Linked DNA regions of Lentimicrobium sp. L6. The protein of the gene in region 1 interacts with the protein of each later gene in a pairwise test. Links are inferred from orthologs where the notes say so. Each region holds a gene or a part of one and is shown in the gene's direction. Other genes may lie near its edges.

What was found. Proteins that work in one complex are often made in the same cells at the same time.
Region 2: the proteins of sucD (region 1) and sucC interact in binary tests that used the Escherichia coli proteins (3 or more experiments, as listed by UniProt). The link is inferred for Lentimicrobium sp. L6 from one-to-one orthologs.

The regions. Positions count from the first base shown.
Region 1 is NZ_JABKCA010000063.1:18,730-22,738, reverse strand. Bases 905-3,699 are described here. They hold sucD (succinate--CoA ligase subunit alpha), read left to right. Parts: upstream 905-1,764; coding sequence 1,765-2,634; downstream 2,635-3,699. Other genes in these bases: argF (ornithine carbamoyltransferase), read left to right, coding at 2,840-3,699; HNS38_RS15080 (class I SAM-dependent methyltransferase), read left to right, coding at 905-1,619. Also shown: xseB (exodeoxyribonuclease VII small subunit), read left to right, coding at 1-1; membrane protein insertion efficiency factor YidD, read left to right, coding at 307-558; more of HNS38_RS15080, read left to right, coding at 555-904; more of argF, read left to right, coding at 3,700-3,841; HNS38_RS15065 (hypothetical protein), read right to left, coding at 4,006-4,009. UniProt on the Escherichia coli protein: Succinyl-CoA synthetase functions in the citric acid cycle (TCA), coupling the hydrolysis of succinyl-CoA to the synthesis of either ATP or GTP and thus represents the only step of substrate-level phosphorylation in the TCA.
Region 2 is NZ_JABKCA010000003.1:110,767-114,821, reverse strand. What follows is about bases 662-3,502. They hold sucC (ADP-forming succinate--CoA ligase subunit beta), read left to right. Parts: upstream 662-1,407; coding sequence 1,408-2,598; downstream 2,599-3,502. Other genes in these bases: HNS38_RS01655 (FIST signal transduction protein), read left to right, coding at 2,809-3,502; HNS38_RS01665 (heavy-metal-associated domain-containing protein), read right to left, coding at 914-1,240; HNS38_RS01670 (T9SS type A sorting domain-containing protein), read left to right, coding at 662-872. In the rest of the region: more of HNS38_RS01670, read left to right, coding at 1-661; more of HNS38_RS01655, read left to right, coding at 3,503-3,945; HNS38_RS01650 (ATP-binding protein), read left to right, coding at 4,006-4,055. UniProt on the Escherichia coli protein: Succinyl-CoA synthetase functions in the citric acid cycle (TCA), coupling the hydrolysis of succinyl-CoA to the synthesis of either ATP or GTP and thus represents the only step of substrate-level phosphorylation in the TCA.

The DNA.
Region 1 (4,009 bases):
ATACCATTTAGTTAACAACTAACAGTTAACAGTGAATAATGAGGATTAATGTGTAATTACTGAATACAAATGCGTTAGTTTGCCTTATCCTATCGATAAATACTCTGATTTAATAAGGTTTTGAAAACTAGACTCATAATGTGGTTGGGTTGAGCTGGATAATATGCTAATCAATCATTCGATCATTCATTCAGGCATTCCCTCATTGAATCATTCATTTAATATTAAAACAACTGCGAATAATTTTTTACATTTGCGAAAAGATAAGCATTGAAGGTAGATTGGAGTAAAATAGCGGTAGAAGGAATGAGTTTACCCATTCATTTTTATAGATATGTCATTTCTCCACTTTTGCCAGCAAGTTGTAGGCATATTCCCACTTGTTCTGAATATAGTCTTCAAGCATTAAAAAAACATGGAATTATAGAAGGGTCAGTGCTGGCAGCCAATAGAATATCCAGATGTCATCCATGGGGAACTAGAGGTTACGACCCTGTTCCTGTGATTATTATTAAAGTAACATACAAATCAAAACAAGTAGAAAATAGACTACAATGAGAAACTTTGGTTCAGATAAATTATCAGCATTAGATGCTAAATTCGAAGCTCAAAAAATAGCTTTTGGTCCTATCGCCTTTCAAGCAGTTCGCGTGATGCGAGATTTAGGTATATTAAAAAAAGTAGAGGAGTCTCGTAAAAAAGGCATCCTCGTTGAAGATATTTCAGAAGAATTAAAACTATCAAAATATAGTGTTCAAGTATTACTCGATGCTGGTATTAGCTGCGGTGTGGTGATGCAAAAAGATGATAAATTCATCCTGACTAAAACAGGGTATTTTATTCTTAACGATCCGCTTACCGAAGCCAATATGGACTTTGTTCAGGATGTTAACTATCAAGGATTCTATAACTTAGAGGATTCTGTAATAAATGGAAAACCAGAAGGGTTAAAAGTATTTGGAAAATGGAAAACCATTTATGAAGGACTTTCTTCTTTACCTGAAAAAGTTCAGGATTCATGGTTTAAATTTGATCATTATTATTCCGATTTGGTTTTTCCATTAGTCATGCCACTAATATTTGCTGATAAACCAAAGCACTTATTAGATATTGGAGGAAATACTGGTAAATTTAGTATCAAAGCCGCTCAGTATAATCCAGATGTAAAAATTACCATCCTTGATCTACCAGGCCAACTTAATGTCGCTTATCAAAATATTGAAAGTGTTGATTTATCGGATAGAATAGATGGTTTCCCCATTGACTTATTAAACCCCAAAAACGCTTATCCTAATAATGCAGATGCCATTTGGATGAGCCAGTTTTTAGATTGCTTCTCTGAGGAGGAAATCACTCATCTTTTATCTAGAGCTTTCGATGCTTTAGTTCCAGGTGGAATCCTTTATATCAATGAAACCTATTGGGATCGTCAGAAATATGTGGCTAGTAGCTATAGTTTAAATATGACAAGTTTATACTTCACTGCTTTGGCTAACGGAAATAGCAGAATGTATCACAGTGATGATATGATTCGTTTGGTAAAAAAGGTAGGCTTCGAAATAGCTGAAGATATTGATGGTTTAGGAGTGAGTCATACCCTTTTGAAATGTAAAAAGTAGTATTGGAATACCCGAATAGGGCAAAAGGTATTTTATTCTATATAAATAAATAATATTGAGGATTAGAAATCTAGGAAAATTCCTTTTGATATGGGAAAATCTTTTAACTTTGAATCCTCTAAAAAACAAAAAACCTAATAACAAAATGAGCATACTCGTTAATAAAGATTCTAAAATCATCGTTCAGGGATTTACAGGAACGGAAGGTACTTTTCATGCAACCCAAATGATAGAGTACGGAACTAATGTAGTCGGTGGAGTCACACCTGGTAAAGGTGGACAAACTCATCTCAACAAACCTGTTTTTAATACGGTTGCAGAAGCTGTAGAAAAAGCGGGAGCAAATGTATCTTTAATCTTTGTACCGCCAGCATTTGCTGCTGATGCTGTAATGGAAGCTGCCAGCGCTGGTATCGAAGTCATCGTTTGTATTACAGAAGGAATTCCAACTTCTGATATGGTGAAGGTTAAAGAATACCTAACAGATAAGAATAGCCGTTTAATTGGCCCTAACTGTCCTGGAATTATTACTCCTGGTGAAGCTAAAGTTGGTATCATGCCAGCCTTTATTCATCAACCAGGTAAAGTGGGTGTAGTTAGTCGTTCTGGTACATTGACTTATGAAGCTGTTGATCAGTTAACAAAAGCAGGTTTGGGACAAACTACTGCAATTGGTATTGGTGGAGACCCTATAATCGGAACAACTACAAAAGATGCCATGGAACTATTCATGAACGATCCTGAAACAAAAGGAATTGTGATGATTGGTGAAATTGGTGGTGGAATGGAAGCCGAAGCTGCTCGTTATGTGAAAGAATTTGGTAATAAGCCTGTTGTTGGTTTTATTGCTGGTGCTACCGCTCCTAAAGGTAGAACCATGGGGCATGCCGGTGCAATCATTGGTGGAGTAGAGGATACTGCTGAAGCCAAAAAAGCGATCATGGTGGATTGTGGTATTCATGTGGTTGATAGTCCAGCCGATATTGGCACAAAAATGAAAGAATTATTGGGGTAAAATAGACTTTGAATTTATATATCATCAATTATATAATAAGTGAAACTCTGTTTTTTAATTAAAACGGAGTTTTTTTTTGAGAAAGCCAAAATACTTCTCAATATATCCTCCGAAAATAATACTTTTGCCCCTAGAAATTTGAAGACCAATTTAAGGCGTTTAAATGGTCATCAAATGATTTATAAACTTTTTTAAATATAAAATTATGGCTTACAACTTAAGAAACCGTAACTTTTTGAAATTATCAGATTTCAGCCCAAAAGAAATCAAATTTCTCCTTGATTTATCAATGGATTTGAAAAAGGCTAAATATGCCGGAACAGAGACACAGACACTAAAAGGCAAAAATATAGCTTTAATTTTTGAGAAAGCTTCTACCAGAACTCGTTGTGCTTTTGAAGTAGCAGTTCATGACCAAGGTGGAACAGTAACCTATTTAGGCCCTTCCGGTTCGCAAATTGGTAAAAAAGAATCTATGAAAGATACTGCTCGCGTTTTAGGACGTATGTATGATGGTATTGAATATCGTGGATTTGGACAAGATATAGTTGAAGAATTAGGTGCTCATGCTGGTGTTCCTGTTTGGAATGGATTAACTACTGAGTTTCACCCTACACAAATTCTTGCTGACTTCCTCACCATGATGGAACATAGTGATAAGCCACTTCACGAAGTTACTTTCGCTTATGTTGGTGATGCCCAAAATAATATGGGTAATTCATTAATGATTGGTGCTGCTAAAATGGGAATGAAATTCCGTTCTGTTGCTCCAAAAAGCGTTCAACCAACTGATGTACTAGTTGCTCAAGCTAAAGAAATAGCTGCTGAAACTGGTGCTGAAATCATCGTTACTGATAACGTTGAAGAAGGTGTTAAAGGATGTGATTTTATTTATACTGATGTATGGGTAAGTATGGGTGAGCCAGACGAGGTTTGGAAAACACGTATTGAGTTATTAAAGCCTTACCAAGTGAATAAAGCCATGATGGATGCTACTGGAAACCCAAAGTGTAAATTCATGCATTGTCTTCCAGCTTTCCACAACCGTCAGACAACTGTTGGAGAAGAGATTTTCCAAAAATTCGGTATCGATGGTATGGAGGTAAACGAAGAAGTATTCGAAAGTGAAAACTCTATTGTTTTTGACGAAGCAGAAAATAGATTACACACCATTAAAGCTGTTATGGTAGCCACTTTAGGTGCTTAAGAAATCTGAATAATAGAATATAAGAAAAGCCCTCTCTTGATTGAGTGGGTTTTTTTTGTGCATTTTAAGATAGAACACTGATGACAATTGTTTAGCGGATTGGCATGGACTGGGTAGAACAAGGCTTCCCTTCTTCTGAGTAGATCTGCGAAATAGCTTCTTTTTTAA
Region 2 (4,055 bases), on another replicon or contig:
ACCAAGATAGCCTATACTTATCTTTAAGAATCCTCAATTATGCTGGTCATAAAGTCCCAAGTGGTTATCCGAGTCGACAAGTATTTGTGCAATTGGAGGTACAAAATGAAGCCTTTGAAACTATTTTCTTGAGTGGTGGCTTAGACGAGAACTTCCAAATAATAAACGAAGATGAGGAATATGAACCTCATTATTCCATGATCAATAATGAAAACCAAGTACAAATCTATCAAACCGTAATGGCCAATGTAGAAGATGAGGTAACTACAACCTTGCTTCATGCCGCATATCCATTAAAGGACAATCGACTTCCTCCAATGGGCTTTAGCACCAGTCACCCCAGCTACGATACGACTATTATTGCTGGTCTTGCAGCTTCAGATGAAACATTCAACCCTTCAGAACAAGGTGGAGATTTGATTAAATACCATATTCCAACCCAGCAATATCAAGGCCAATTAAAGGTCACGGCAAAAGTTTATTATCAAACGGTAGGCTCCAAATGGCTGGAAGATATGTTTAATGAAAGCAGTGAAGATATTGACCTATTTGAAGGAATGTATGAAGCTTCAGATAAAAGTCCAGTTTTAATGGGAACAAAAGAAATTATCAGTCTTGAAACTACTATAAATAAGTTGGAAAACCTCCCCAAGTTCTACCCTAATCCAAGCCAAGGCTATGTCTTTATTGAGAATAATCAAAATTGGGAGCAAATCGATATTTACCATTCCAATGGTCAATTTATTTCAAACATTCAGCTTACTAATCAAGAATTAGTAAAGCTTGAACTTCCTCAAGAAAATGGAGTTTATATGATTCAGCTTAATAATAAAGAGGGTCATTCAGAAATCTTTAAGATTCTAAAAATCTAATAGAACTATGAATCAGAAAAGCGGATTAAATAATATATGTTCTAATCCTCTGCCACATCAAAATTCTTAACCTGATATTTGGTAGGACCATTTATTCTTCCAATGGCACAGCTTGCGTAAGAAACCACAGTGCTTTTTATATTATTTTTTCCTTTTTCAGGATAACCTTTTCTCTTTAACTTCGACTTAATTCGCGCTACAGTATCTTTCCCTTCAAACTCAAGAGTGATTTTGCCAGTTTCAATTTCCACATCAACTTGGCTCACCTTTTCTTGCTTCTTCACCTCTTTTATAATGGTATTTTTACAACCATTACACTTTACGTTTTCTACAAATATTTCTGCGACCATCATTGTTATTTTATTCACACAAAAGTATATAGAATCTCAATAAACACTTATATATTAACACATTTTTATCATTATTTAGATTTAAACTCTCTAAACATAATATTTTTTAAGAAACTATCTTTTCTGCGAATATATTTTTAATTTTGGAGTCGTATTTCTATACAAGTATCAAAAAAACCTAACAAATGAATATACACGAGTATCAAGGAAAAAAAATTCTGAAAAGTTTTGGCGTTAGAATACAAGAAGGTATTGTAGCTGCTACTCCCGACAAAGCAGTAGAAGCCGCCAAAGAATTACAAAAGCAAACAGGAACTAGCTGGTGGGTGATTAAAGCTCAAATTCATGCAGGTGGCCGTGGTAAAGGCGGTGGAGTGAAACTTGCTAAAAACCTAGATGAGGTTAAACAAATTGCAGATCAAATACTAGGAATGCAGTTGGTCACACACCAAACTGGTCCAAAGGGCAAAAAAGTTTTAAAAGTTTTAGTGGGCCAAGATGTTTATTATCCTGGAGAATTTGAAACTCAAGAGTATTATATGGGCGTATTACTCAATAGAGATACTGGAAGAAATATCATCATGTACAGCCCAGAAGGTGGTGTTGACATTGAAGGTGTTGCTGAAAAGACTCCTCATCTTATTTTTAAAGAAGAAATTGATCCTAAAGTTGGTCTTCAAGCTTTTCAAGCTAGAAAAATTGCTTTTAATTTAGGCCTCACTGGTGGTGCCGTTAAAGAAATGGTGAAATTTGTATATGCATTATATGCTGCTTACGAAGGAACTGATTCTAGCATGTTTGAAATCAATCCTGTTTTAAAGACTTCAGATAATTTAATTCTTGCTGTTGATGCTAAGGTAACTCTAGATGATAATGCATTATTCCGTCATAAAGATTTTAAAGAACTACGCGATGAAACAGAGGAGGATCCTATTGAAGTAGAAGCGCGCCGATTCGACCTTAACTATGTGAAACTAGATGGTAACGTAGGTTGTATGGTAAATGGAGCTGGACTAGCAATGGCTACTATGGATATGATTAAAATGAGCGGTGGTGACCCTGCCAATTTCCTTGATGTTGGAGGAACCGCAAATGCAAAACGTGTTGAAGAAGCATTCCGTATCATTTTAAAAGACCCCAATGTAGAAGCTATTTTGGTTAATATCTTTGGTGGAATTGTTCGTTGCGACAGAGTAGCCCAAGGTATTGTTGATGCTTATGCCAATATTGGTGATATTAAAGTTCCTATCATTGTAAGATTACAAGGAACTAATGCTACCGAAGGTAAAGCACTCATCGACAAATCAGGATTAAAAGTATCTTCAGCTATTGCTTTAGAAGATGCTGCTCGATTGGTAAAAGAAGTGGTTGGATAAAACCAGAAATAATATATTTTGAAAGCCGAATTCACTATGAAGTCGGCTTTTTTTATGTTCAGAATACTGCCTTAAGTGTTAAATGCATTTATACTCCTTGCTTACTAAAACAGAAAACCTTATATTAGATCCACAATTATTAAACAAGTTATTCACCTATAACCACAGTCATACAATCTAGATAGATGATATGATATAAAATGACATAAAATGAAGACTCAACAATTTATTTACTTCCCACGACAAGAAGCCAAATGCAATATTCAAAAATTTAATTTCTACCCTGATCTGATTTTAATCTTTGCCAGTAGGTCCATGTTTGCTGATACTCCATTGGTGAATATGCTCAAAAAAGCTTATCCAAAAGCTATCATCACTGGTTGTAGCACTAGTGGTGAAATTAATGGAGTCAATGTAAATGACAATAGTCTGACTGCAACTGCAATTAAATTTGATAAAACAAAACTAAAATATAGCGAGGTAAATATTGGCGACTTCAAGAGTTCTGCTGAGGCTGGCACCCATTTAGTTCAAGGACTAGTAGCCGAAGACTTGAAGCATGTATTTGTATTATCTGAAGGTTTGCAAGTAAACGGGACAGAATTAGTAAATGGAGTAAGAGCCGGATTACCAGAAGGCATAAATACCACAGGAGGCTTGGCTGGAGATGGTGCTTTATTTGAAAAAACTGTAGTGGTTTCAAATTCCGGTGAAGTTAAAAGCGGTCTGATTACTGCCATCGGATTTTATGGGAAAGACATTCAAATAGGTTATGGAAGCCTCGGGGGCTGGGATAGCTTTGGAATCGAACGTTCAGTGACCAAATCGGATGGAAATATTTTATACGAAATTGACAATCTTCCAGCTTTAGAGTTATACAAATCTTTCTTAGGTGAAAAAGCGAAAGACTTACCTGCTTCTGGCCTACTCTTTCCACTCAGCATGCGAACTGAGGCTGGGGCTGAGCCTGTTGTAAGAACCATACTTGCCGTTGATGAAGAAAAACAAAGTCTGACTTTTGCTGGTGATATTCCTGAAGGATCCTTTATTAAACTAATGAAAGCCAATATTGACAGACTCATCAATGGTGCAGAAAATGCTGCTGAGGTGAGCGTAAATCCATTGACTGATAAAACAGCACAATTGGCTATATTAATTAGTTGTGTTGGGCGAAAACTTGTTCTTAAGCAAATGGTAGAAGAAGAAGTAGAAGCTGTTCAAGAAGTAGTTGGCGAAAACGCCATCCTCACAGGTTTTTATTCCTATGGAGAAATGGCCCCTTTCCTCGAAGGTGCAAAATGTGAGCTTCACAACCAAACCATGACCATTACCACTTTTGCTGAATAGAACCCATAAAACTCAAATTACTCAATGCACCGTTTATTAAAAAGACAAATCAAAAAAACATTGTCAGCAGATCTGAATGAATCAGGTCTGCTCGATGATTTTATTGAAGC